2 regions of the Paraburkholderia lebeckiae genome follow, and region 2 is predicted to be linked to the other one. Evidence: riboswitches for the same ligand, from Rfam matches in the RefSeq annotation. Region 2 holds a riboswitch; the other holds the start of a gene.
The links. Region 2 has a riboswitch for thiamine pyrophosphate ahead of thiC (phosphomethylpyrimidine synthase ThiC). Riboswitches for the same ligand answer to the same signal wherever they lie in the genome.
Positions count from the first base shown of each region.

Region 1 (14,218 bases), on a different contig from region 2:
AATCGCTGACCGTGCCGAACGCGCTCGAAATCTGCATCAGCACGCCGAACGTGAACGCGCCCGCGAAGTAGCGCGGCGAGGCGACGACGATCGGAAAAATGATCGCGATCTGGCCGTAGAAGCTCAGCACGAAGGTCAGGCGCTTCGTGTACTTCATTACCTGCCACCAGTTGTCGCGGATACGGCCGAACAGCGTGCGCGCGTTCGTCTTCTCGGTTTCCATGCCGTTGTAGAACGCGATCTGCTCGGCGTTCTCACGCAGCCGGATCAGACCGAAACGGAAATCGGCCTCGACTTTCTGCGCCTGATAGTTGATCGACACGAGCGGATGGCCGACCTTCTGCGTGATGAGCGAGCCGACCACCGCATACAGCGCCGCGGCCCACACCATATAGCCGGGGATCTGCAGCGGCATGCCGCCGAGCGAGATGCTCAACGCGCCCGCGAGCGACCACAGGATCGTGATGAACGACACGAGCGTGACGACGGTCGACAGCAGATCGAGCGTCAGCGACAGCGTGGTGGTCGCGAACGACTGCAGGTCGTCGCTGATCCGCTGGTCGGGGTTGTCGGCGAGACGGTCGCGCTCGATGCGGTAGAACGCGCTGTCGTTGAGCCACTCGTTCAGGTAGCGGGTGGTCAGCCACTGGCGCCAGCGGAAGCCGAGCATCTGGCGCAGATAGCGTCCATACACGGCGAGGATGATGAAACCGAACGCGAGTCCGGTAAAGATCATCAGCAGGTGCGGGAAGTCGTGGACGTTCTTCGCCTGCAGCGCGTTGTAGAAGTCCCTGCTCCAGCTATTCAGGCGCACGTTGATCCAGACGACGAGCAGATTCATCACGATGATCGTGACGAGCAGCCCCCACGCGATGCCTCGCTCCTCGGAAACCCAGTAGGGCTTGATCAGGGTCCACGCGGAGACCTTTTCGTCGGGCGGCAGCGCGGGGCTGGCGGAAGTATGTGGTGTCATGAGCGTCCTGATGAAGTGCTGACCCGAAGTGCCATTCCGGCGTACGGGTCCGATCTGGTTGACCCATGTCGGGCGATCCCGCGAGCAGCAGGCCCCTTTGCGAGGGCGTGGCTGCCGCGGGTCTGCGATGCCTGGCCGGGCATCGCGCTATCACGCTCGATGAACGCGAGCCCGGACGGGCGCCCGATTCTGGCGTGACGCCCTTAAGCGAAAATTAATTTTCGGGGCCGGCATCCGCTGGGGTGCCGCCGCCACGCATGCGGCCACGAGCACCGCGCGCGCCGCGTTTTTGCGGCACCGGTCACGGCATTGTGCCAGAGCGCCGGGCCGCTTCGCACCGGCATCTCGATAGACGGTGCCAGATCAAAACCGGGTGGCGACCGCGGGGCGCTGGTTTGCGGGCGCCGCGCCTTTTATGGTCTAATGACCTGCGACGAAACAGGGGTGCTTCGCCCACAGGCGGCATGACTTTCATGCCGGGGCGGCGAGGCTGAGAGAGACCCTTTGCACCCGATCCGGGTAATACCGGCGCGGGAAGTTTCCGGAAGCAACCATCTTCCATTCCCCGCCGGGCGGCGAGCGCAGCTCACATGTGCACGTCGTGACCGGCCGGCTTCACCCGCCGGTTTCGTCCTGGGTACGTGCGTTTTTGGCCGTACGGAAAGGACTCGATGACCGCCTATTCTTCAGACATGCATTTTTCCCTTCGTCACGCCGCCTCGGGCGAGCCGTGCCGCTTTGGTTTTGCCCACCGCAGTCGAACGGAGCGCGCGCGATGAACCGTCCCGCCCGACCCGATTTCGCCGTGCTCGGCGGCGGCCTGTGCGGCCGGCTGGTCGCGTGGCGCCTCGCTGGCGACGGGCATCGCGTGGCGCTCTACGAGCGCGGCGATGCCACCGGTTCGCAGGCTGCCGCGTGGGTCGCCGCCGCGATGCTCGCGCCGCTGGCAGAGGCCGCGAGCGCCGAGCTGCTGATCACGCGGCTTGGCGCGAGTTCGCTCGAAAGCTGGCCGCGCGTGCTTGCCGAACTGCCGGAGCCGGTGTTTTTCCAGCGCAACGGCACGCTCGTCGTCTGGCATCACGCGGATCGCACTGAGGCGCCGCTATTCGAGCGGCGCGTGCGTGCGAACGCGCCGGCGGAGTTGCTCGACGGCGGCTTCGTCGCGTTGGCGGGCGCGCAGCTCGGCGCCGCCGAACCCGCGTTGGCCGGCCGCTTCAGCCAAGGCTGGCTGCTGCCGCGAGAAGGCCAGCTCGACAACCGCCAGGTGCTGTCCGCGCTCGCGGCCGGGCTTGCCGAGCGCGGCGTCGACACGCACTGGAACACGCCGATCGACGACGCATCGCTGCCCGACGCCGGCATCACCATCGATTGCCGCGGGCTCGGCGCGAAGCCGGTGCTGCCGACGCTGCGCGGCATCCGCGGCGAAGTTGCGCGCGTGCATGCGCCTCACCTGCAGCTGACGCGCCCGGTGCGGCTACTGCATCCGCGTTACCCGCTGTATATCGCGCCGAAGCAGAACGGCCTCTACGTGATCGGCGCGACCGAGGTGGAGGGCGAGGACATGTCGCCCGTCAGCGTGCGTTCGGCGCTCGAGTTGCTGAGCGCGGCGTTTTCGGTGCACCCCGGCTTCGGCGAGGCGCGCATTCTCGAGCTGAATTCGCAGTGCCGGCCGACCTTGCCCGATCATCGTCCCGCGCTGCTGTGGGACGGCGCACGTACGCTGCGCGTGAACGGCCTGTACCGGCACGGCTACATGATCGCGCCCGAAGTCGCCGACGAAGCCGTGCGCTTCGCGAGCGCGCTGCTCGACGGCCGCGTCGGTGATGCCGACGCATTCGCCGGCTGGCGGCGCGACTCACGCTGGAGCGAGCTGTTCCAGCAGCATTTCGCGCGCGAGCCGGCCCGAGCGTAGCGGCCGACGTGCCGCGCGCGATGCCGCTTGCGCCATTGATTGAACCGTATTCGAACACCATGGACATTCATATCAATCAGAAGCCGTTGTCGCTGCCCGAGGGCGCGACTGTCGCCGATGCGCTCGCCGCCTTTGGCGCGCGTCCGCCGTTCGCGGTCGCGCTCAACGGCGATTTCGTCGCACGTGCGCAGCATGCGGCGCGCGCGTTGCAAACGGGCGACCGGCTCGACGTCGTGCAGCCGGTCGCGGGCGGCTGAGCGCGACCGCGCCAGTCTGTCGCTTACCGAACGCAACAACCGTCGCCGAAAACCCATTGCCGCAACGCGGTCGGTTCTAGCCGCGACGGCAAACCAGGATGATGCAAATGACTTCTCACGAGACCGCCGACGCGCTGACGCTATACGGTCAAACTTTTGCAAGCCGCGTGCTGCTCGGCACATCGCGCTATCCGTCGCTGCAATCGCTGTCCGATTCGATCGACGCCGCGCGCCCCGGCATGGTGACGGTCGCGCTGCGCCGTCAGATGAACGAGGGCAACGCCGAAGCGGGCTTCTTCGATCTGCTCAAGCGCCACGGCGTGCCGCTGCTGCCGAACACGGCGGGTTGCCTGAGCGTCGGCGAAGCGGTGACGACCGCGCACATGGCGCGCGAAATCTTCGAGACCGAGTGGATCAAGCTCGAACTGATCGGCGACGACTACACACTGCAGCCCGACCCGGTCGGCCTGATCGAAGCCGCCGCGCGTCTCGTCAAGGATGGCTTCAAGGTGCTGCCGTACTGCACCGAAGATCTGGTGATCGGCCGCCGTCTGCTCGACGCCGGCTGCGAGGCGCTGATGCCGTGGGGCGCGCCGATCGGCACCGGCAAGGGCGTGATCAATCCATACGGGCTGCGCGTGTTGCGCGAGCGGCTGCCGGACGTGCCGTTGATCGTCGACGCCGGGCTCGGCGTGCCGTCGCATGCGGCCCAGGTGATGGAGTGGGGCTTCGACGGCGTGCTGCTGAACACGGCCGTATCGCAGGCGACGCACCCCGACGCGATGGCGCGCGCGTTCGCGCTGGGCGTCGAGGCGGGTCGGCAAGCGTATCTCGCGGGCCCGATGGCCGAGCGCGAGAGCGCGCACGCGAGCACGCCGGTGGTCGGCATGCCGTTCTGGCATCAGGATGGGGGTGCCGCATGACTCAGACGTTGACGCTGAAGGACCGCGATCTGTTCTGGCCGACGGCCGACGAACTCATCGAAGCCGCCGAGCGCATCCGCGCACGTCTCGGCGACTGGCCGCCGACGCACGCGCCGTGGCGCATCTGCCTGATCGCACCCGACGAACCGAACGGTGGCGACCTGATCGTGATCGCCGACGCACAGCAGCACGGCGAGCAGATCGCGCGCTGGCTGACGCGGGGTGCGGGCGTGATCGTCGCCGCGGAAAACCGCGCGACGCTGCAACTGGGCGGCGAGAAGTACGGCCTCGAAGGCCATCTGGCGGAAGACTGGATTCCCGCGCTTGCCGCGTTCCTCGACTGCGGTTTCGATCCGCACGACGCGCTGGTGCTCGCGCTCGCGTGGCGCGATGGCGACGAAACCCGCGCCGACGATGCTTTCCCGGCCGACCTCGCTCGCTTTCCGCGCCTTACCGACCTGCCGGCGGCACCCGCCAAGGCGTTCCCGCGCTGCCCGGCAAGGCTCGGCCTGTATCCGGTGTTGCCGACCGCGGACTGGGTCGAACGGGTGGTCGGCTTCGGCGTGAAGACGGTGCAGTTGCGCCGCAAGTCGGCCGAACCGGCCGACGAGCTGAAGCGCGAAATCGCGCGCTGCGTGGCGGCCGGCCGCGCGCACGACGCGCAGGTGTTCATCAACGATCACTGGCTGGCGGCGCTTGAGGCGGGCGCGTACGGCGTGCACCTCGGCCAGGAAGACGTGCATACCGCGGATCTGTCCGCGCTGGCCGACGCGGGCATCCGGCTCGGTCTGTCGACTCACGGCTTCTACGAGATGCTGAAGGCGCTGCATTTCCGGCCGAGCTACATTGCATTGGGCGCCGTGTTCCCGACCACGACCAAGGTCATGCCGACCGCGCCGCAGGGCTTGCGCCGCCTCGCACGCTATGTGCGGCTGCTCGACGGCGTGGTGCCGCTCGTCGCGATCGGCGGGATCGATCTGCAGGTGCTGCCGGACGTGCTCGCGACCGGTGTCGGCTGCGCGGCCGTGGTGCGCGCGGTGACGGAAGCGGCCGACCCGGCCGCCGCCGTTTCTGCACTGCAACACACGTTTACGCAATAATCGTCAGGCATAGTCAAGGAACGGGGCACCTCACGGCAGCTTTTGCATGATGGCCCTATAATTCGGCCTTCCCTGTAAAAGGATCGTCAGTTTGGTGCCTTCCTATCCCGAGACCTTACTCGAGCTGCGCGACGTCGACTTCGGTTACGGCGACCGGCTCGTCCTGTCGAATCTGAATCTGCGCTTTCGTCGCGGTCAGGTCGTCGCAGTCATGGGCGGCTCGGGTTGCGGCAAGACCACGGTGCTGCGGCTGATCGGCGGCCTCGTGCGCGCCCAGCGCGGCCAGGTGCTGTTCCATGGCGAAGACATCGGCGAGCAGACGCGCGAAGGCCTTTACGCGCTGCGCCGCAAGATGGGCATGCTGTTCCAGTTCGGCGCGCTGTTCACCGACATGTCGGTGTTCGAAAACGTCGCCTTCTCGCTTCGCGAGCACACCGATCTCCCAGAAGAACTTCTGCGCGACCTCGTGCTGATGAAGCTCAACGCGGTCGGTCTGCGCGGCGCGCGCGACCTGCTGCCGTCCGAGATTTCCGGCGGCATGGCGCGACGCGTGGCGCTCGCGCGCGCAATCGCGCTCGACCCCGAACTGATGATGTACGACGAGCCGTTCGCCGGTCTCGACCCGATCTCGCTCGGCATCACCGCGAACCTGATCCGCACGCTGAACCGGGCGCTCGGCGCCACGTCGATCCTCGTCACGCACGACGTGCCGGAATCATTCGCGATCGCCGACTACGTGTACTTCGTGTCCAACGGCGGTGTGCTTGCCGAGGGCACGCCCGACGAACTGCGCGCGTCGACCGATCCGACCGTGCGGCAGTTCATCGACGGCGCGCCGGACGGCCCGTTCAGATTCCACTATCCGGCGCAGACCCCGCTCGCGGCGGACTTCGGCATTGGCGGAGGCAGGTCATGATCAGTACGATCGGTCGCTCGGTCATCACCGGGCTCGGCACCGCCGGCTACGCGACGCGCTTCTTCCTGCGGCTCGTGCTCGAATTTTTCCCGCTGCTGCGCCGCCCGCGTCTTGTCACGAAGCAGATCCACTTCGTCGGTAATTATTCGCTCGTGATCATCGCGGTGTCGGGGCTGTTCGTCGGCTTCGTGCTCGGGTTGCAGGGCTATTACACGCTGAACCGTTATGGCTCCGAGCAGGCGCTCGGGTTGCTGGTCGCGCTGTCGCTCGTGCGCGAGCTCGGGCCGGTCGTGACCGCGCTGCTGTTCGCCGGGCGCGCGGGCACGTCGCTGACCGCCGAAATCGGCCTGATGAAGGCGGGCGAGCAGCTCACCGCGATGGAAATGATGGCCGTCGATCCGGTCAAGGTCGTGATCGCGCCGCGCCTGTGGGCCGGCATCGTGTCGATGCCGATCCTCGCCGCGATCTTCAGCGCGGTCGGCGTTCTGGGCGGTTACGTGGTGGGCGTGCTGCTGATCGGCGTCGATGCCGGCGCGTTCTGGTCGCAGATGCAAAGCGGCGTCGACGTGTGGCGCGATGTCGGCGCCGGGGTCGTCAAGAGTGTGGTGTTCGGCCTCGCGGTGACCTTCGTCGCGCTGTTTCAGGGCTACGAGGCGAAGCCGACGCCGGAAGGCGTGTCGCGCGCGACGACCCGCACGGTCGTGTACGCGTCGCTCGCGGTGCTCGGGCTCGATTTCCTGCTGACCGCACTGATGTTCAGCTAAGACCGCGCAGCGTGCCGGGTGCCGGCGGTGCTTGATGCGCCGCGCACGGCGGGAAGTGGCGGCGGCGCGGCGGATTCACTTTGGGATGACGATGAAAAAGAATGTTCTCGACTTCTGGGTCGGCCTGTTCGTGGTGCTGGGTTTCGTGGCGTTGCTGTTTCTTGCGCTGAAGGCCGGCAACATGAGCTCGTTGTCGTTCCAGGCAACCTACCCGGTCAAGCTCAAGTTCGACAACATCGGCGGGCTGAAGCCCCGTGCGCCGGTCAAGAGCGCCGGCGTGACGGTCGGCCGGGTCGCGTCGATCGGCTTTGACAGCAACGCCTACCAGGCGCTCGTCACGATCGATATCGACAAGCAATACCAGTTTCCGAGGGACACTTCGGCGAAGATCCTGACCTCGGGTCTGCTCGGCGAGCAGTACATCGGGCTCGAGCCGGGCGGCGACTCGGAAATGCTGAAAGCCGGCGATACGATCTCGATGACGCAATCGGCGATCGTGCTGGAAAACCTGATCGGCCAGTTCCTGTATAGCAAGGCCGCGGATTCCGGCGCGGCGAAGCCCGCCGCATCCGCCCCTGCACCGGCGCCGGGCGCGCCGGCCTCCGGCGCTGCCGGCCAGTAAGGCCAACAAGGAGAATTAGATGCAGACCACACTGCAGACCCCGCGCAGCGGCGCGCGCGTCCTACAGTTCGGCAAGGTCGCCGTGGCGGCTGCGCTGCTCGCCGGTTGCACGACCGTGCAGACGCCTACCAAGGGCGACCCGTTCGAAGGGCTGAACCGTACAATCTTCACAGTCAACGACAAGATCGACCAGTACGCGCTGAAGCCCGTTGCGCAGGGCTACGTTTGGATCACGCCGCAGCCGGTTCGCGACAGCGTGACGAACTTTTTCTCGAACATCGGCGACGTCTATATCGCGGCGAACAACCTGCTGCAGCTGCGCATCGCCGACGGCGTGTCCGACATCATGCGGATCGTGATCAACACGTTGTTCGGCGTCGGCGGCCTGTTCGACGTCGCGACGCTCGCGAAGCTCCCGAAGCACGACAACGACCTCGGTCTGACGCTCGGCCACTACGGCGTGCCGGCGGGCCCCTATCTGGTGCTGCCGCTGTTCGGGCCGAGCACGGTGCGCGATGCGGTCGGCTCGCTCGGCAACTACTACGTGAACCCGATCAGCTACGTCGACCCGCCGGGCCTGAGCTGGGCGCTGTATGGCCTGAACATCGTCAACACGCGCGCGAACCTGCTCGGAGCGAGCAACCTGCTGGAAGGCGCGGCGCTCGACAAATACTCGTTCGTGCGTAACGCGTATCTGCAGCGCCGGCAGTATCTGTTGTCGGATAACCGCCGGCGTCCGCAGGAACTGCCGAGCTACGAAGAGGAAGCGCCGCTGCCGAAGTACGACGAAGGCGAGACGGGCGAGGCAGGTGCGCCGGCCAAGGCGGCTCCCGCATCCGGCGCGGCCGTGGGCACGCCGCAAGGCGCGTCGGCACCGGAGGCCGCGTCGGGCGCCGAAACACCGCCTCTCGACCTGAAAGGCGGCCCGGAAACGCAGATTCCGGCCGGTCAGTTGGTGCCGCCCTCACGCTTCAACTTCCCGTCCCTAAGATTGCATTGAACGTGCAGCCGTAACAGATCGATACGACTCTCGCAGTTTGCGCATGGATTGCCGTCGAACTCGCGTGATAAGGTCGGTCCAAACTGTTGCACTATTTTTGAGGCAAAGCTCGATATGAAAAAATTCTTCCTGATTCCGTTGTTTGCCGCGTTGTTTTCGTTCATCAGCGCGGGCGCATCGGCGCAAACCGTCGACACCAACGCGCCCGACGCGCTGATCAAGACCGTCACCCAGCAGGTGATGGACGCGATTCGCGGCGACAAGTCGATCCAGCAGGGCGACATCAAGCACATCACGGCGCTCGTCAACGAAAAGATCCTGCCGTACACGGACTTCCGCCGCACCACCCAGCTCGCGATGGGCCGTAACTGGCGCACCGCGACGCCCGAACAGCAGAACCAGGTGGTCGAGCAGTTCAAGATGCTGCTGATCCGCACGTACTCGGGCGCGCTCGCGCAGGTGCGCGACCAGCAGATCCAGTACAAGCCGTTCCGCATGAACCCGGACGACACCGACACGGTGGTGCGCTCGGTCGTGATGAACAACGGCCAGCCGATCGAACTCGACTACCGCCTGTACAAGACGGCGCAGGGCTGGCGCGTGTATGACATCAACGTGCTCGGCGCGTGGCTGATCCAGGCGTATCAGCAGCAGTTCAACGAGCAGATCCAGCAGAAGGGTGTGGACGGACTGATCCAGTTCCTCACGCAGCGCAATCAGCAACTCGCCGCGGGCAAGCAGTCGTGAACGACGTGCTAAACCCGGTTGCGAACCGCTTCGACAGCGGCACGACGCTGACCCACGAGAGCGCGAACGCCGCGCTCGCGGCGGGTCTGCAACGCATCGCGGCGGGTGCGGGCGGCGTCGATTGCGCGCCGCTCACGCAATTCGATTCGTCGGCGCTGGCCGTCCTGCTCGCGTGGGTGCGGGCCGCGGCGGCGCGCGGCGGCAAGTTCGAAGTCGTCAATCTGCCGGCTGGGCTCGCCAGTCTCGCGCAGGCCTACGGCGTCGATACGCTTCTCTCTTCTGGCGCCTCCAGCGTGGTTGCGTCAGCGCGACATTGACGCTCCTCTAGCGTCGTCTCCCTCCTTCCGGCCAGGCCGGGGTTTTCAGTTTTTGCCCTATAATCAAACGTTTTTTTGGGGCGTTGAACTGGCCCCCTAATCGGCCCCGGTTCCGTTTCTTCCAGCATTTGCGCGTCCCCAAGCTCCATTGGGGCTTCTTCAGGCGCCGCGACGCACGCGGCCCATAGTCATGTCAGCCATAGAAATTCGTAACGTCAAGAAGCGCTACAAGGACTTGCAGGCGCTCAAGGGCGTCAGCCTCACGGTCGAAGAAGGCGAGTTCTTCGGACTGCTCGGTCCGAACGGCGCGGGCAAGACGACGCTCATCAGCATACTCGCCGGTCTCGCCCGCGCCGACGAAGGCAGCATCGCGGTGCGCGGTCACGACGTCGTCGACGATTTCCGCAACGCGCGCCGCGCGCTCGGCGTGGTGCCGCAGGAGCTCGTGTTCGATCCGTTCTTCACGGTGCGCGAAACCTTGCGCATCCAGTCCGGCTACTACGGGCTGCGCAACAACGACGCGTGGATCGACGAGATCATGGCCAATCTCGATCTCACCGAAAAGGCCGATGCCAACATGCGCGCGCTGTCGGGCGGGATGAAGCGCCGCGTGCTGGTCGCGCAGGCGCTCGTGCATCGCCCGCCGGTGATCGTGCTCGACGAGCCGACCGCGGGTGTCGATGTCGAGTTGCGCCAGACGCTGTGGAAGTTCATTTCGCGCCTGAATCGCGAAGGCCACACGATCGTGCTGACCACGCACTATCTTGAAGAAGCCGAATCGTTGTGCGACCGCATCGCGATGCTGCGCCGTGGCGAGGTCGTTGCGCTCGATCGCACCGGCACACTGTTGCAGCGTTTCGCCGGCATGCAACTGTTCGTGCGCTTCGCGCAGGGCGTGCTGCCCGCCGAGCTGCGTCCGCTCGAGGCGGAAAGCGGCGCCGGCAACGGCAATGGCCGCCAGCATCTGCTGCGCCTGACGAGCTACGACGACGTCGAGCGCATCCTCGCGCAATGCCGCGCGGCCGGTTGTACATTCGAAGAAATCGAGGTCCGCAAGGCCGACCTCGAAGACGTATTCGTTCAGGTGATGAACGGTCCAGAAGTGATCGAGGGGCTTGCATGAGCGGGTACAGTGGATTTAGCACGCTGTTTTACAAAGAACTGCTGCGCTTCTGGAAGGTGTCGTTCCAGACCGTGCTCGCGCCGGTCATCACCGCGCTGCTTTACCTGACCATCTTCGGCCACGCACTGCGCGGCCACGTGCAGGTCTATCCGGGCGTCGAATACACGAGCTTCCTGATTCCGGGCCTCGTGATGATGAGCGTGCTGCAGAACGCGTTCGCGAACAGTTCTTCGTCGCTGATTCAATCGAAGATCACCGGCAACCTCGTGTTCGTGCTGCTGCCGCCGCTGTCGCACCACGAGATGTTCGCGGCCTACGTGCTCGCGGCCGTGGCGCGCGGGCTGTGTGTCGGCTTCGGCGTGTTCATCGTGACGATCTGGTTCGTGCCGCTCGCCTTCACCGCGCCGCTCTACATCATCGTGTTCGCGATGTTCGGCGCGGCGATTCTCGGCACGCTGGGTCTGATCGCCGGCATTTGGGCCGAGAAGTTCGACCAGCTCGCCGCGTTCCAGAACTTTCTGATCATGCCGCTCACGTTCCTGTCGGGCGTGTTCTACTCGACGCATACGCTGCCGCCCGTATGGCGCGAAGTATCGCGGCTCAATCCGTTTTTCTACATGATCGACGGCTTTCGCTATGGTTTTTTCGGCGTGTCGGATATCGACCCGCTGGTGAGCCTCGCGATCGTCGCCGGTTTCTTCGTGGTGCTGGCCGTCGTGGCGATGCGCATGCTCGCTACCGGCTACAAGCTGCGCCACTGACGAGGAGCTTCTCTCATGTTGCCGACTCCCGAACAGGTCAAGCAGTACATTGCAGCTGGACTCGCGTGCGAGCATCTCGAAGTCGAAGGCGACGGTCAGCATTTCTTTGCGACGATCGTCTCGCCGAACTTCGAAGGCAAGCGCCTGATCCAGCGTCACCAACTCGTGTATGCGGCGCTCGGCGACCGCATGCGCGAAGAAATCCACGCGCTCAGCATGAAGACGCTGACGCCCGCCGAATGGCAGAACGCGTAATCTGGAAATTTAGTGCGAATTACTCAGGAAGGGCGCGACGCCGCAAGCGGCGCGCCGAACACAGACAAGGCAGGTCCGGACGCGAACCTGACCGATCAGGAACCGACAGGCATGGATAAACTCATCATTGAAGGTGGCTACCCGCTCTCCGGTGAAGTTGTTGTCTCGGGTGCGAAAAACGCGGCATTGCCGATCCTGTGCGCGGGTCTGCTGAGCGCCGATCCGGTGCATCTGGAGAACGTGCCCGATCTGCAGGACGTGCGCACGATGCTCAAGCTGCTCGGCCAGATGGGCGTGCGTATCGAAGCCGGCGAAGGGCGCGTCGCGCTCGACGCGTCGAAGGTCGACAATCTCGTCGCGCCATACGAAATGGTGAAGACGATGCGCGCGTCGATCCTCGTGCTCGGTCCGCTCGTCGCGCGCTTCGGTCATGCGCGCGTGTCGCTGCCGGGCGGCTGCGCGATCGGCGCTCGTCCGGTCGATCAGCACATCAAGGGTCTGCAGGCGATGGGTGCCGAGATCACGATCGAGCACGGCTTCATCGAAGCGCGCGCGAAGCGTCTGAAGGGCGCGCGTATCGTCACCGACATGATCACCGTGACCGGTACCGAGAACCTGCTGATGGCGGCGGTGCTCGCCGAAGGCGAGACGGTCATCGAGAACGCCGCGCGCGAACCCGAAGTGGTCGACCTCGCGCATCTGCTCGTCGCGATGGGCGCGAAGATCGAAGGCATCGGCACCGACCGTCTGGTGATCCATGGCGTCGACAAGCTGCACGGTGCCAAGCACACGGTGATTCCGGACCGCATCGAAGCGGGCACTTTCCTGTGCGCGGTCGCGGCGGCCGGCGGCGACGTCACGCTGAGCAAGATGCGTCCGCTGCTGCTCGAAGCCGTCACCGAAAAGCTGCGCGAAGCGGGCGTCACGGTCGAGGAAGGCGACGACTGGATGCGCGTGCGCATGGACAAGCGCCCGAGCGCGGTCACGTTCCGCACCTCCGAATACCCGGCGTTTCCGACCGACATGCAGGCGCAGTTCATGGCGCTCAACACGATCGCGGACGGTACGTCGCAAGTCGTGGAGACGATCTTCGAAAACCGTTTCATGCACGTCCAGGAGCTGAACCGTCTCGGCGCGAGCATCACGATCGACGGCAACACGGCGCTCGTAACCGGCGTCGAAAAACTGTCCGGCGCGAAGGTGATGGCCACCGATCTGCGCGCGTCCGCGAGTCTTGTGATCGCCGCGCTGCGCGCCGAGGGCGAGACGCTGATCGACCGCATCTATCACCTCGATCGCGGCTACGACCGTATGGAAGCGAAGCTCAATGCGATCGGCGCGAAGGTGCGCCGGGTTTCCGGGAGCGGGGCATGAGTTCGATGCCGCAAACGTCGTCGTCGCCGGCGGTCAGCGCGCCGCTCACGCTCGCGTTGTCGAAAGGGCGTATCTTCGAGGAAACGCTGCCGCTGCTCGCGGCGGCAGGCATCGAGGTAGCGGAAGATCCGGAGAGCTCGCGCAAGCTGATTCTGCCGACCACCGACCCGAACCTGCGCGTGATCGTCGTGCGCGCGACCGACGTGCCGACCTATGTCGAGTACGGCGCGGCCGACTTCGGCGTGGCTGGCAAGGACGTGCTGCTCGAGCATGGCGGCAGCGGCCTGTATCAGCCGGTGGATCTGGACATTGCGCGTTGCCGCATGTCGGTCGCGGTCGCGGCCGGTTTCGATTATGCGAACGCGGTGCGCCAGGGCGCGCGTCTGCGGGTCGCGACCAAGTATGTTGAAACCGCTCGTGAGCATTTTGCCGCCAAGGGCGTTCACGTCGATCTGATCAAGCTGTACGGTTCGATGGAACTCGCTCCGCTGGTTGGTCTCGCCGACGCGATCGTCGACCTGGTCAGCTCGGGCAATACGCTGCGCGCGAACAATCTGGTCGAGGTGGAGGAGATCATGCAGATTTCGTCGCGCCTCGTCGTGAACCAGGCAGCGCTGAAGCTCAAACGCGCCGCGTTGCGGCCGATTCTCGACGCGTTTGCCAATGCTTCGTCGCAAACCGCCGCCCCGGCGGCCTGACTGACGATGGCAATGTGACGTTGCACCGATAGCGCGCCTTACCGAAACGGATACCTGTATGTCTACCAAGATTCGCAAACTCGATTCCACCGCTCGCGACTTCCACAAGTCGCTGCATGCGGTGCTCGCGTTCGAGGCGAGCGAAGACGAAGCCATCGAGCGCGCGGTCGCGCGGATTCTGAACGACGTGAAGGCGCGCGGCGACGAGGCGGTGCTCGAGTACACGAATCGCTTCGATCGCGTCGATGCGAAAAGCGTGGCCGAGCTCGAGCTGCCGATGGCCGAGCTCGAGGCGGCGCTCGAAAGTCTCGAGCCGAAGCGGCGCGCGTCGCTCGAAGCGGCGGCGGCACGCGTGCGCGGCTATCACGAGAAGCAGAAGATCGAGTGCGGCAGCCATAGCTGGCAGTACACCGAAGCCGACGGCACCGTGCTCGGCCAGAAGGTCACGCCGCTCGATCGCGCGGGGATCTACGTGC
Region 1 is NZ_JACHDK010000014.1:71,174-85,391, reverse strand. Features, by position in the region: gene HDG39_RS24005 (ABC transporter ATP-binding protein/permease) at 1-973, opposite strand, end outside; TPP riboswitch at 1,404-1,527, shown strand; gene HDG39_RS24000 (FAD-dependent oxidoreductase) at 1,749-2,885, shown strand; gene thiS (sulfur carrier protein ThiS) at 2,945-3,142, shown strand; gene HDG39_RS23990 (thiazole synthase) at 3,250-4,065, shown strand; gene thiE (thiamine phosphate synthase) at 4,062-5,165, shown strand; gene HDG39_RS23980 (ABC transporter ATP-binding protein) at 5,257-6,081, shown strand; gene mlaE (lipid asymmetry maintenance ABC transporter permease subunit MlaE) at 6,078-6,845, shown strand; gene mlaD (outer membrane lipid asymmetry maintenance protein MlaD) at 6,937-7,467, shown strand; gene HDG39_RS23965 (MlaA family lipoprotein) at 7,487-8,467, shown strand; gene HDG39_RS23960 (MlaC/ttg2D family ABC transporter substrate-binding protein) at 8,582-9,214, shown strand; gene HDG39_RS23955 (STAS domain-containing protein) at 9,211-9,531, shown strand; gene HDG39_RS23950 (ABC transporter ATP-binding protein) at 9,722-10,654, shown strand; gene HDG39_RS23945 (ABC transporter permease) at 10,651-11,415, shown strand; gene HDG39_RS23940 (BolA family protein) at 11,431-11,670, shown strand; gene murA (UDP-N-acetylglucosamine 1-carboxyvinyltransferase) at 11,782-13,044, shown strand; gene hisG (ATP phosphoribosyltransferase) at 13,041-13,742, shown strand; gene hisD (histidinol dehydrogenase) at 13,801-14,218, shown strand, end outside.
Region 1: it holds a riboswitch for thiamine pyrophosphate, as region 2 does, so the genes downstream of both, HDG39_RS24000 (FAD-dependent oxidoreductase) here and thiC (phosphomethylpyrimidine synthase ThiC) in region 2, are expected to answer to the same signal.

Region 2 (14,218 bases):
CAGGCCCACGACGATCGGCAGTAAGCCGAGCAGGCCCACATAACCGGCCGGCAGGCGCGTGAGAAAGGCCGCGAGCACGAGCGCCGCGGCGACGAGGATCAAAGAGCCCGCGTACTGTCCCGCGACCACACGGCGCCGCTCCACGCCCGCTTCGGTCAGAAAGCCGAGCAGCACGAACAGGTTGTCGATATTGGTCGCGGCGTAGGCGACGCTCGCGAGCAGGACGAGGCTGAGCATGAAGAAGCCGGGATCGTTACCGGGGGCAGAGTCGTTTTGAATTCGCCGCGCCTGTGGGCAACCGGCTGCCGGCCGCGTCACCGAGGGCCCGGCCGCTCAACACGATGCCGATGCGCCGCGTCAAGGTCAAGCGGCAGGCGGCCGCGAAGCCGGGCGACGGGGTCGTAAGCTACAATGATCGAGGCCTGGAACAACGGAACATCGATGAATATTCGCCTTCTCTCTATCGCCTGTGTCGCGAGCGCCGTGGCGCTGCTGGCGGCCTGCACGAGCGTTACCCGCAACTCGAGCGCATGCGAACAATTGATGCGCAGCAAGCTGGCCGAGGCGTCGTCGGGGATGTCGTCGGATACGCTGCGGATCACGCATCGCGGGGCCGCGATTCGCGGCTCGCGCGTCGTGGTGGAGGGGACGATTGAGCATCGGGTAAGCGCGTCCGAGGTGGCGGTCTCCGCGCCGCTCGCAGCATCGGCATCGCAAGCGGCGACGGACGTCAACGTCGCCGCGAAGCCGACCGAGCCGAAGAGGGTCAGCACGCCGGCCGCCGCCGAGTGCACGTTCCACGGCGAAGAGCTGGACGTCTTCCGCTGGCTCGCGCCGGCAAAGCTGGCCGCGCCGGCCGCGCAACCCGCCAGCGCGGCGGGCTGAGTTCCCGTCCGCGTCCCGCGCCATCGCTGCGCATCCAACCCAATCGATCTCAGAACGCGTAATACGGCCCCTGGCCGGCCGACGTATTGCGCGTCGCAATCGCCGTGTAAATGCGTTTGCCGTAAAAGAACGGCAAGCCCCAGCCGAAGCCCTGACTCGAATTGCCGGCGAGATTGTCGAACGCGTTGTTCGACGACGAGAACAGCGTGCTCGAATTGGCTATGTCGAACGACACCGTGCTCGACACCCCATCGATGCCGGTGATCGACGCGCTCGCCGACTGCGTCGAAGTCGGGCAGTACCAGAGGCCGCACAACGGGAACTGCGTCGAGTGGAAGAACAGACCGTTCGAGCCGCTGTCGAGATAGCTCACCGCATAGGTCTGACCGCCCGAGTTCGTCGTCACGTAGCCGGTCGCCGCGTTCGCCTTCAGGACGTTCGGGCTCGTCAGCGTGTTGTTCGACTGGGTGCCGATGCCGAAGATCAACGAGCCCGACACGCTGGCCGCGCCCGCATCGGCGACGGCCGGCAGGTCGATCACGACGCCGTTGTTGTCGAGCGGGAAGCTGCTGACCGGGTTGGTCACCTGCTGTGCGAGCGGCTGCGCGGTTGCGGTGCAGCCGCTCGTCGTGCAGCTGTAGTACCAGCGCGGCAATGCGGAGTTCGAGCAGCCGTTGCCGCAGTCGACCGGGAACAGGCCCACGCCGAGGATCCCGTTCGAGTGCAGGCTCGACACCGTCAGCAGCGACGCGCCGGAGTTCGCGCAGTCGGTGGGTGCGACGGGCAGCGCACTGTCGGCGATGACCTGGATCGGAATCGATGACGCCTGTTGGCCAGCCATGCGCACGTCCGCGTTGCGGATCGAGCCCCACGCATAACCGCTGCCGAACACCGCGCATTCGGCGCTCACGCCGCCGCCCGCGGCGATGGTCGGCAGCGACAGGGTCGTCGGCAGCGCCGATGCGAGGATGCGCAAGCCGTTCGAGCCGGTGTCGACCTGGATGTCGTCGATCGTCGCGCAGTTGCTGGTGCCAGCCTGGCAGACGGTGACGCTCGTCGTCAGCATGTTGCGCGTATTGCCGGGCGATACGCCGACCGTGACCGGCTGCACGTTGGGCGTGGTCGATTGCGGCACGTTCGCGCTCTGCGTCGTGTTCGACGCGCTCGTGGAACTGGTCGACGAGCTCGGCGCGGTCGCGGACGGCGTCGAGCCCGAGCCGGACGAGCTGGACGAGGAACTGCCGCCTCCGCCGCCGCAGCCGACGAGGGCCGCGCAGACGATCAGAAGCAGGGCATGGAAACGCAAGGCGGATTTCATGGCGTGGCGATCCGTCGGGTGGAACTCAGGCATGAAGGGGGGCGCGAGCGACGCGTGCGGGGCGCACGCGTTACTGGATGTCGTCGGAGGTGACGCCGGCGGGCAAAGCCGCCGGCAGCCATGCGCGGCCGACGTAGCCGCGCATCGGTCCGCCGGACTCGACGATCACGTCGGCGCGCGTGACCCGCGACGAATGCAGATTGCCGCTGCCGGCCGCCGCCGCGGCGCCTGTCTTGTACGAGTCGCCGTATTTGCCGAGTAGCGCGTGCAGATCCGGCATCGTCGGGCCTTGCCACGCGTAGGCGACGATCAGGCCGGTGCTGGTCGCGTATTCGTTGATGGTCGTATTGCCAGCGTCGGTCCACGTGCGCTCGCGCAGTGCGCCATTGAGCAGCGTGCGCGGCGCGCTCGCGCCCGACACCGCCTGGCTCGGCATCGTGCCGCCCAATTCGGCATGCGCGCCGAAGCTCGCGCAGCACGCGACGACCGCGATCGCCGAGGCGATCGCGGATGGATTGAGACAGGACTGGGACATGAGGCCTTCCTCGTTTGGCGCCGGATTTTTTATTGAGATAACTCGATTAACGTAGCACCGGTTTTTTCTGGTCTTTGCACATCGCGGCGGACAGGACCGCGCGCCATGTTTAAAAGCAAGCCGCATGCAGACCGGACGCCCTTATTCGGCGGGCCTCCGGCGAAGACTTGGGAATACTCCCAATGTCAACTCGAAAGTGTTATTGAGTGTTAAATTTACCTCATTAAGAAGGCAAATATCATGACGGGCGCGGACTTTTTTCCCGTGGTCGTTTCGTAGCCGCGGCATGCGGCGATTCGCGGGCAAACCCCAGTTTTTGCACAGGCCTCGCCGGGACCGGTAAAATGTTGGGTTGATCCACGGAAACTTGCCGTGGCGTAGCGGAAGGATTCCCCGAACATGACTGATTTTCGTCTCACCAAGCGGTTTGCAGTAATGCTCATGGCAGGCGGGCTGGTCGCCGGCTGCGGCACCTCGTCGCCGACCAAAATCGACTATAGGAGCGACTCCCGTTCGAAGCAGGTATCGCTTGCCGTACCGCCGAACATGATCGACGAGACGGCCGATCAGCGTTCGCTGCCGCCGCAGGGCGGCGAAACCTCGCTGTCCACGCTGAAACAGGTCCAGGCACAGTCGCCGGCCGGCGACGCGGTCGCGGTCGTGCCGCCCGTCCAGGGCATCCACATCCAGCGCGACGGCACCGAGAGCTGGCTCGTGATCGACAATAAAACGCCCGATCAGGCCTGGCCGCAAATCCGCCGCTTCTGGCAGGAGCAGGGCTTCCTGCTCGTCGTCGACCAGCGCGACAAGGGCGTGATGGAAACCGACTGGAACGAAACCCACGCGCAGATCAACGACGGTTTTATCCGCAACACGCTGTCGAAGGCGATGGGCAACAGCTACGTGAGTTCGGAGCGCAACAAGTTCCGCACGCGTCTCGAAGCGGCGCCGAAGGGCGGCACCTATGTGTTCGTCAGCCAGAAAGGCATGCGGGAGGCGATCACCGGTACGAACAACGAGTCGACCCAGTGGCAACCCAAGCCGAACGACCCGGCGCTCGAGCAGGAATATCTGAAGCGCCTGATGGTCTCGCTGGCGCGGGCCGATTCGGGTAGCAACGCGGGTGGCACGCAGAACGCGGAGCTGTTGCCCGCGGGCACGCAGATCGCGCCGAACGCGGCGACGGCGGGTGCGAAGTCGGCGACGGCCTCCGTTGCCGCGCAGAACGTCGTGCTCGCGGCGCAACCACCTATGCCGGACGCGGATTCGGCCAACAACGCGTCGGCGCAGCTCTCATCGACCGAACTCACGCTCGCCGAGCCGTATGACCGCGCGTGGCTGCGCGTGGGCCTCGCGCTCGATCGCAGCAATTTCACGGTCGACGATCGCGACCTGAGCCGCGGCCTCTATTTCGTGCGCTACGTCGATCCGAAGGATATGTCGTCGGCCGAGCAGGGCTTCTGGAGCCAGGTCTTCCACGGCAAGAAGGAGAAGGTCGCCAGGCAGTATCGCGTGAACGTGCGCGCGGTGACGCCGAACGAGACCCGCGTGGCCGTGGTCGACGACAAGGGTCAACTCGACGAAAGCTCGCAGGCCAAGCAGATCATGAGCCTGATGGCCGACCAGTTGCACTGATACGAGAGCCTCGCGGCCGACGCCGCCGGTTCGACGAGACCGCCCGGAGAAATCCGGGCGGTTTTTTTTGACTATGCATTTGACGCGCGAAGGGCGCGCGCGTGAGCCGATGTAACGTGACCGGATCGGCAAGCCGCGACGCGGCGCGGTTGCCGACTGACACCGTGCGCTCAGGTATCCGCGCGCCGCGTCCCCATCCACGGCAAGCGCTTGACCACGCCGGTCGCCAACGCGGTGCCGACCAGGATCACCGCGCACCCTTCGAGCATGCCGGGCGACACCGTCTCGCCGAGAAACAACGCGCCCCACAGAATGCCGAAGATCGGAATCACGAAGGTCACGGTGATCGCGCGCGTCGGCCCGGCGACCGCGATCAGATGGAAGAAAAGCATGTACGCGATGCCGGTACAGGCGACGCCGAGCGCGATCACCGCGCCCCACGCGCGCAGCGAGATTGGCGCGGCGGGCCAGTAGACGACCGCGAGCGGCAGCAGCACGATCGTCGCGCCGATCATCGTGCCGGTCGCGACGGTCAGCGCGTCGACGCCAGTCAGATGACGCTTCGTGTAGTTGGCGGCGATGCCGTAGAGCAGCGTAGCGCCGAGCGCGGCGCCGGCCGCGAGCGCGACGCTCAGCGGCGAGGCGGCCGAGCCGGCCGGCGCCGCGATCTGATCCCACACCAGCATCAGCACGCCGAGAAAGCCGACCACGAGACCGAGAGTGCGCAACGCGCTGAGCCGGTCGCGCAGCCACAGGAAGCCGACCAGCGCGCCCCACAGCGGCGCGCACGCATTGATCACCGACGTGACGCCCGCCGACAGCGTCAGCTCGGCATACGCGAACAGGCAGAATGGTGCCGCCGAATTGAGGATGCCGACCACGAGCAGCGGCACTGCGCGCGTGCGCAACACGGTGGCGGACTGTTGCAGCGGCCGTCGCGCGATCAGCACGATCGCGAGAAAGAGTGCGCCGATGCCGACGCGCAGCGCCATCAGCGGTGCGACGCCGAAGTCGGTCACGCCGACGCGGATGAACAGGAACGATGCGCCCCACAGGGCAGCGAGGATCAGCAGTTGCAGCAGGTTTCTGGTTTTCATTGGAATGGCGCCGCGCGCAGTTGAGTCGGGACGCCAGCTCATCGTAACAGTGCGATCGCGCGAATCGTTTCAGTACGGGATGAAACGGCAAGATCCGGGAGACAGCCGCGTCCGATGAGGTCGATGGTAAGCGCTGCGAGGGCGCGCGCCAAACGAGCAATTCTCGCCGATATGTGAGAAAAATTGGCGGAACGGAAGTGGGGATCGGATCGGAAACGGCGCCCGCGATGCGCGGGCGGCCGTCCGAAAAGATGTGAATTGCATTGCGCCGTTACTGGCGCGACCTCAATGCGGAATCATCCATTGCAGGACGTTCTGCTGCGCCCAGACGAGCACGCCGAGCAGCACCGTCAGCAGAATCGAATGTTTGAAGGTCTTGGCGAACACGTCGCCTTCCTTGCCTTTCAACTCGGTGGTCGCGACGCCGGTCGCGATGTTTTGCGGCGAGATCATCTTGCCCATCACGCCGCCCGACGAGTTGGTCGCCGCCATCAGCACCGGATTCAGATTGAGCTGATTGGCCGCGACCACCTGCAGATTGCCGAACAGCGCATTGCCCGACGTATCGCTGCCCGACAGGAAGACCGCCACCCAGCCGAGGAACGCCGACACGAGCGGAAACAGCGGCCCGACCGACGCAACGCCGAGACCGAGCGTGTAGGTGAGTCCCGAGTAGTTCATCAGGAAAGCGAGGCCGACGATCGTTGCCACGGTCAGGATCGCGATGCGCGTTTGTACCCACGTATCGGAGATCGCCTTGCCGAACTCGGCGGGCGAGAGCCGTACGACGAACGCGGTGATGAGCGCGGCGACGAGGATCGCGGTACCGGTCGCGAGCGGCTGGAAGTCCCAGATCGCGCCGTACGGCGTGTTGTAGAGCGTGATGAACACGGCCTTGTCGAGACCGGGCCACGACACCTTGATGTCGCCGATCGTGAAGATCCTCGCGATCGTCCAGATGATCACGACGACCGACACAATGATCCACGGATACCAGCCCTGTGCGCCGCCGATCTTGCCGCGCACCTCGCTGATGCGATCGACGTTGACCGCGAATTTCGGATCGACGACGGGCTTCCAGACGCGCAGGAACGCAACGGTGAGGATCAGCGAAACCAGCGAAGACAGCACGTCGGTCAGGCTGTAGTTCACGAAGTTCGAGACGACGAACTGGGTCAGCGCGAAGCTGACGCCCGAGACCAGCAGCACCGGCCAGATCCGCAGCATGTTGCGAAAACCCGCGTACACGCCGATCACATAGAAGGGCAGCAGGACCGCGAAGAAAGGCAATTGCCGCCCGACCATTTTCGCGAGCACGTCGGACGGCAGATGCGTGACCGCGCCGAGCACCGTGATCGGCACGCCGAGCGCGCCGAATGCGACTGGCGCGGTGTTGAAGATCAGCGTGAAGGTCAGCGCTTCGAGCGTCGGAAAGCCGAGCATGATCAGCAGCGAACTCGTGATCGCGACCGGCGTGCCGAAACCCGAAATGCCCTCGAGCAGCGCGCCGAACGAAAAGCCGACCACGACGAGCACGATGCGCCGGTCGTTCGGCAGGTTGTCGATCATCCACAGGCGGAAGGCCTCGAAGCGTCCCGAGCGCTGCGCGATGTTGTACAGCAGGATCGCGGTGAACACGATCCACATCACTGGCCAGATCGCGAACACGACGCCAGCCGCGACCGAGTTGAACGCGAGCCCGACCGGAAACTGCCAGACGAAAATCGCCACGATCAAACCGATGATCAGTCCCGCGAGCGATGCTTGCCACGCGGGTCTACGCGCCCAGCCGAGCAGCGCGAGCACGGCGATGATCGGCAGCGCGGCGACGATGAACGACGGAAAAAGCGAATTGCCAACCGGAGTGAGTAGTTGATGAAACATCACGTCTCCTTCGTTGTTGTGTAATTCGACGCGGGGGATTGCGCATGACGGCGCGTCGCTCTGATTCGGCGGACGCTCACAAGTGGCCTCGACAAAGCGGCGTCGCCCGATTTAAGCGGGTGCTGCATGAAACCTTCTAAGGATAGAGCGCCATATCGGCGCGTCAAGCCGGGAAAGTACGGGCGGGGTATGCGCGGCGGAGGGCGATACGCGCGGAAAAACGACTCTTGAAAAAGCGCGCGCGCCGGCAGTTGAAGTGCCGGCGCGTGCACGCTACGCGACGAAAGAGGACGGTTCAATGCCAGTGGCCGCCCCCATGGCCGCCCCAATGGCCGCCCCAATAACCGCCAATGCCGATCGCAATCGACGGTCCGTAGTAGGCGGGGTAGCCGTAATAAGCGGGATAAGGATAAGTCGGCGGCGGATAGTAGGCGGGATAAACCGGCGGCGCCGCATACACGGGCGCGGGAACCGCATAACCGGGCGGCATGTCTTGCGGTGCGACCTGCATTTGCGCCTGGGCTTGAGGCGGCTGCTGTTGATCGGTCGCCGGCGCGGTTTGGTCGGCTGTGGTCGCGGGCGCGGTCGAATAGTACGACGGGTAATAGCCGGCGGGATAGTAGCCGGCGGGGTAATAGCAGCCTGCAAAACAGAGACTCGAGGCGAGCACGCAAATCGTGGTGGCGGGCCGCGCGAACCTCGCGGAAAAACTGGACGAATCGCGTGGCGTCGAGAGGCGCACCACGCAAAGATGGGTGACGACGCGGGACTTCATGGCGTGCTCCTCGATGAACCGATGCCGCCTTGCGCGACGTCGTTATGAGGAGCTTACGCTCTTGCCGCGGCAGCGCTGTGGCAAAACCGCAACCGCATATTTCAGCCTATTTCCACGCGCGTTGTCGGGACGAGGGCGCACCGCATCCGGCGCCCTCGGCAGTCCGGATCGTGGTCCGAAAAATCGTTTGCTGTCCTGTACGAACCGTTAGATGCCCATCGGCCGCAACGCTCACTTGCCGCTCATTTGCCGCTCACTTGCCGCTCACTTGCCGACCTGGTTACCGATGACACCGCCTACCGCGGCGCCGCCCAGCGTCGACCAGCCATTGCCGCCGATCGCCGCGCCAGCAGCGCCGCCGACACCCGCGCCGATCGCGGTGTCGCGTGTACGTGGAGACATGTCGCCGCATGCCGCGAGGCCCGCGACGAGTGAAATGGCGGCTGCGACCGTACCAAGACGAGTACCGAGATGACGGATCGATTCCATGATGCTGACTCCGCTCGTTGTTGGAAACAGATGTTTCCTTTTCTCAGCACGCAACGTGCCTGCTCGATGCGGTGGAAAAGAAAAGCCCGCCATGCCGGCGGGCTTCGATACTGCACTGCTGGTTCGCGCGAATCGCGCAACCCGCTTATTGCCGCTGATAAATCTCCGCGCCTTGCTTCATGAACTCGATCGACTTTACTTCCATGCCTTTCTTCAGCGCTTCGTCGTCGGTGACACCTTGTTGCGCGGCGAACTCGCGTACGTCCTGGGTGATCTTCATCGAGCAGAAGTGCGGGCCGCACATCGAGCAGAAATGCGCGACCTTGGCCGAATCCTTCGGCAGTGTTTCGTCGTGGAATTCGCGCGCCTTGTCCGGGTCGAGACCGAGATTGAACTGGTCTTCCCAGCGGAATTCGAAGCGTGCCTTCGACAGGGCGTTGTCGCGCACCTGCGCACCCGGATGACCCTTCGCGAGATCGGCGGCATGTGCGGCGAGCTTGTACGTGATGATGCCGGTCTTCACGTCGTCCTTGTTCGGCAGACCGAGGTGTTCCTTCGGCGTCACGTAGCACAGCATCGCGGTGCCGAACCAGCCGATCATCGCGGCGCCAATGCCCGACGTGATGTGGTCGTAGCCCGGCGCGATGTCGGTGGTCAGCGGCCCGAGCGTGTAGAACGGCGCTTCGTCGCACCAGTCGAGCTGCAGGTCCATGTTTTCCTTGATCAGCTGCATCGGCACATGGCCCGGACCTTCGATCATCACCTGCACGTCGTGCTTCCACGCGATCTGCGTGAGTTCGCCGAGCGTCTTCAGCTCGCCCAGTTGCGCTTCGTCGTTCGCGTCGTAGATCGAGCCGGGACGCAGGCCGTCGCCGAGCGAGAAGGCCACGTCGTAGGCCTTCATGATTTCGCAGATCTCTTCGAAATGCTCATACAGGAAGCTTTCCTTGTGATGCGCGAGACACCACTTCGCCATGATCGAGCCGCCGCGCGACACGATGCCGGTCATCCGGTTCGCCGTGAGCGGCACATATTGCAGACGCACGCCCGCGTGGATCGTGAAGTAGTCGACGCCTTGCTCGGCCTGCTCGATCAGCGTGTCGCGGAAGATTTCCCAGGTGAGGTCTTCAGCCTTGCCGTTGACCTTTTCGAGCGCCTGATAGATCGGCACCGTGCCGATCGGCACCGGGCTGTTGCGGATGATCCATTCGCGCGTTTCATGAATGTGCTTGCCGGTCGACAGATCCATCACCGTGTCGCCGCCCCAGCGGATCGCCCACGTCATCTTGTCGACTTCCTCGCCGATCGACGATGTCACCGCCGAGTTGCCGATGTTCGCATTGACCTTCACGAGGAAGTTGCGGCCGATGATCATCGGCTCGCTTTCCGGGTGATTGATGTTGTTCGGGATGATCGCGCGGCCGCGCGCGATTTCCTCGCGCACGAATTCCGCGGTGATTTCGGTGAGGCCGTTCGGACCGAACGCGCTCGCGCCGAATGCCTGGCCGGGGTGCTGACGGCCCATCATCGCGGCGAGCTTCGCGCCGTCCGGGCCGCTCGTCTTCAGGGTCTCCAGGTACTCGGCACGGCGCTGGTTTTCGCGAATCGCGATGTATTCCATTTCCGGCGTGATGATGCCTTGCTTCGCGTAGTGCATCTGCGTCACGTTCCTGCCGGCGATCGCGCGGCGCGGCGTGCGATGCAGTCCCGGAAAACGCAGCTGCGCGGTGGCCGGATCGGCGGCGCGCTCGCGGCTGAAGCTGCTCGACAGACCGGTCAGCGGCTCGGTGTCGCCGCGCTCCTCGATCCACGTCTGGCGCAGCGCGGGCAGACCCGCGCGGATGTCGATCTCCGCGTCCGGGTCGGAGTAGGGGCCCGACGTGTCGTACACGTAGATCGGCGGATTCTTTTCGCCGCCGAAGCTGTCGGGCGTGTCGGCCTGCGAGATTTCGCGCATCGGCACGCGGATGTCCGGGCGCGAGCCGCTTACGTAGACCTTGCGCGAATTCGGCAACGGCGCGACGGCCGCCTCGTCCACGTGGGCTTCGGCGGAAATAAACTTCGGATTGGCGTTCATGTAAGTCTCCGTACAAAGTGGGGCGGCTAAGCAGGAGACCGAGATGGAAGTAGTCGGAAATCGCGGAGAGGTGAGGCCCTTGAGGCTGGAGCGAAATCCGTACGCTTCCCTGCGCTGGCATTATCCAGATCAGGTTCAAAGGGTATTTCTCACCCACGCAACACGGACCTCCAGCTCCGCGCTACGCAGGACCCCCGCGTTAGCAGCGCACACGATACACCGGCCGCCAGCGGTTTGGCAACCTGTCTGAATGACTCAAAAAAACTGGTCCGGATGAAACCAGACATCTCCTATGCTTGATTCGAGACCGCATCAGACAAGGCAACTTACAGCGAGGGAACGGCCGGCTTACAGTGAAAAATCGTCGGCAGCTTCAGGCTGATACAGGATTTTGTCGAGCTTGAGCACTTTCTGGTCGCCGCTGGGTGGCGTGAAGCGGACGCTCTCGCCGCGGCGCGCGCCGAGCAGCGCGAGGCCAGCCGGCGAGAACACGTTCAGGCGCCCTTGCGCGAAATCGGCGTTGGGCGGATAGACGACGGTCCACGTCATCTGTTCGCCGCTCGCCGTGTCGATCAGCGTCGCTTGTGAGTTCATCGTCACGACGTCGGCGGGGATGTCGTGCGAGTCGACGATCACCGCGCGTTCGAGCACGTCGTCGAGCATGTGCTGCAACTTGGCGTCGGCGGCCGCGTATTTCTCGAGGCGGGTCACGTCGAGTTCGGTCAGGTAGCAGGTTTTGATCTTCTTCATCATCAGGACTCCGGATAAGGCGGTCATGGATGGCCGCGTGCAACGACCCATGGGGTGGTCGGCGGATGAGTGGACGAATGGGAGAGCCCGGTGCCCGGCGACGCGGCCCTGGGTATTGGCGGGCTGCGTCAGCGAGGGCGCCGGGCGGCGTGAAGCGGGAGCGTTCGGGGCGTCTCGCCGGGGCCGTGCGCCGCGACGCCCGCGCGCGCGCACTCGCCTGCGCGGCGTGGGCGCAAGCGAGCGAGAGCACGGAAAGTCGGACGACGCAGAGAAGTCACGGGCAAAACGACCAGGTGTTGGGGACGAGCGATCGAGAGGTGCCGGGCGACAAAGCGTGAGGCCGCGCGGCAGCAGCGAGACGAAAACTTAATGTTAGCACGCTGTCTCACGCAGCTCCGTTTGCGACGTCGCGCCCGTCGATTGACCGTTTTTGTGCGGTGCGAGAAGAAAGCGGTGTGGTCCGCATTGCGTTCAAGCCAGTCAGAGGACTGCCGTTAAACAGGTGCAGCGAAGGCCGCACTCCAGCGAAGCGATTCGCGGGATGGCGCGTGAATGGCGCGAGGCGACTCGCGCCGATCGACAGAGAGGTGCACATGAAAGCGGAAAGCAGGCGGTGGCGAACGTTCGGTCGCACAGTCGCAGTGGTGGCATTGCTTGCCGCGCCGCTGGCGGCGCCGGCGGCATCGACGGTGACGGGCGGCGTGATCCGGTTCGTGGGGATGGTCGTTGCACCGCCGCTGCAGGTCAGCGTGGATACGGTGCCCACTGGCGTCGCCGTCGGTAGCGCGAGCGTGGCGGGTCAGCGCTTCTCGCGCACGGTGACGTTCAGCGCGCCGCCGGGCGTCGTCAGCAGGGCCGTTGTCGCGCTCGAAGTGAACGGCGGCACGCAGTCGCGCGATCTGGTGGCGGCGCGTTTCGTCGATGGCACCGGGCGCGTCGCGACGGCCCGCGACGGCCACTACGCGGTCGATCGCGCGGGCGGCGTGCTGTCGTTGAACGCGAAGCGCACCGATACGGACACGCGCGTGACGGTGGTGGTCAGTTACGACTGAGTCACGGGCGAGCTTTGGCTGGCTCATCCCACGCCGGAAAAAAATTAAAAGAGGCTTGTCATAACCGGCCGCGCGGTTCGACAAACGTGCAGATTACGATCGGAGCACGTCATGTCGACCGCGCACAATCGCTCGATACTTCAGCGCTTTACGACTTTTTCGACGCCCGCCGTCGGCCTCGCGCTTTTTCTGCTGAGCGGTTCTGGCATCAATGCGGCCGACGCGGCCGGGCCCCTATGCGCCACGCACAGCCCCGCGCACCGCGTCGCGCTCGTCGAGCTGTACAGCAGCGAAGGCTGCGATAGCTGCCCGCCCGCCGACCGCTGGCTCAGTCAATGGAAAAGCGACGGTGCCGCGCACGGCATCGTGCCGCTCGCGCTGCACGTCGACTACTGGAACAGCCTCGGCTGGACCGACCGCTTTTCCCAGCATCGCTTCACCGAACGTCAGCAAACGCTGACGCGTCTCGCGGGCGCGCACACGCTCTATACGCCGGAAGTGTTCGTCGCGGGCCGCGAGCTGCGCGACTGGTCGCAACGCGACAGTTTCGAGCGCCGCATCGCCGAGCTCGTCGCCGAACCCGCCCAGGCGAGCGTCGCACTTGCGCTGAGCCCGCGTGCGCCCGGCGCGTTCGATGTCGATGCGCAGTTCAGCACGACGCCAGCCGCCGCCACGGGTGCGTCGAGCGCCTATCTCGCGGTCTATGAAAACGCGCTGACGACGCAGGTCGGCGCGGGCGAAAACCGCGGCGCGACGCTGCATCACGAGCGCGTCGTGCGCGCCTGGTTCGGGCCCGTGCCGCTCGTCTCCGGTCACGCGCGGATTCATCAGGACATCGATGTACACGCTGCGAGCGTCGATGCGCAAGCCGATCCGAGCGCCAACGCCGCCGGCCGCTTCGGCGTGGTAGCGTTCGTCGAAAGCGACACGAGCGGCGACGTGCTGCAAGCGTCCGATCTTCCCGCGTGCCGCTGATCGACATCGCGCTCGCCGCATTCTCTACCGCTGCTCGAGGAGAGCCCCATGTCCACACCCCACGCCTTGCGCCCCAGCGCACCCGCCACGCCCACCGCGCCGAAGCGCGGCGTCATTCATCCGCTGTGGCTGCGCATCACGCATTGGCTGAACGCGCTCGCCGCGATCGTGATGATGCTGTCGGGCTGGCGCATCTACGACGCGTCGCCGATCTTCCCGGCGTTCAGCTTCCCGACCGCGATCACGCTGGGCGGCTGGCTCGGCGGCGCGCTGCAATGGCACTTCGCGGCGATGTGGCTGCTGGTGTTCAACGGTCTCATGTATATCGCGCTGAATCTCGCGAGCGGGCGTTTCGTGCGCAAGTTCCTGCCGCTGACGCCGCGCGCGGTACTGCGCGATTTCGTCGCCGCGTTGCGCGGGAAGCTGTCGCACGACGATCTGCGCGTCTACAACGCGGTGCAGAAATTTGCCTACCTGTTCGCGATCGTCGATCTGATCGTGCTCGTGCTATCGGGGCTCGCGATCTGGAAGTCGGTGCAGTTTCCGCTGCTGCGCGAACTGATGGGCGGCTACGACAACGCGCGCATCGTGCACTTCAGCGCGATGTCGCTGCTGGCCGCGTTTCTTGCGGTGCATCTGGCGATGGTCGCGCTCGTGCCGCGCTCGCTGCTCGCGATGCTGCGCGGACGTTGAGCCGCGGCTACCCACGCTCATGCTCACGCTCATGAAAACGCAACGCGAATTCC
Region 2 is NZ_JACHDK010000005.1:133,729-147,946, reverse strand. Features, by position in the region: gene HDG39_RS11900 (cadmium resistance transporter) at 1-237, opposite strand, end outside; gene HDG39_RS11895 (hypothetical protein) at 442-885, shown strand; gene HDG39_RS11890 (DUF3443 domain-containing protein) at 935-2,203, opposite strand; gene HDG39_RS11885 (DUF2844 domain-containing protein) at 2,274-2,738, opposite strand; gene bamC (NlpB/DapX family lipoprotein) at 3,138-4,373, shown strand; gene HDG39_RS11875 (DMT family transporter) at 4,544-5,470, opposite strand; gene HDG39_RS11870 (L-lactate permease) at 5,756-7,354, opposite strand; gene HDG39_RS11865 (hypothetical protein) at 7,650-8,129, opposite strand; gene HDG39_RS11860 (YMGG-like glycine zipper-containing protein) at 8,394-8,618, opposite strand; gene thiC (phosphomethylpyrimidine synthase ThiC) at 8,764-10,695, opposite strand; TPP riboswitch at 10,784-10,901, opposite strand; gene HDG39_RS11850 (GreA/GreB family elongation factor) at 11,044-11,448, opposite strand; gene HDG39_RS11845 (hypothetical protein) at 12,087-12,497, shown strand; gene HDG39_RS11840 (DUF1223 domain-containing protein) at 12,609-13,472, shown strand; gene HDG39_RS11835 (cytochrome b/b6 domain-containing protein) at 13,521-14,165, shown strand.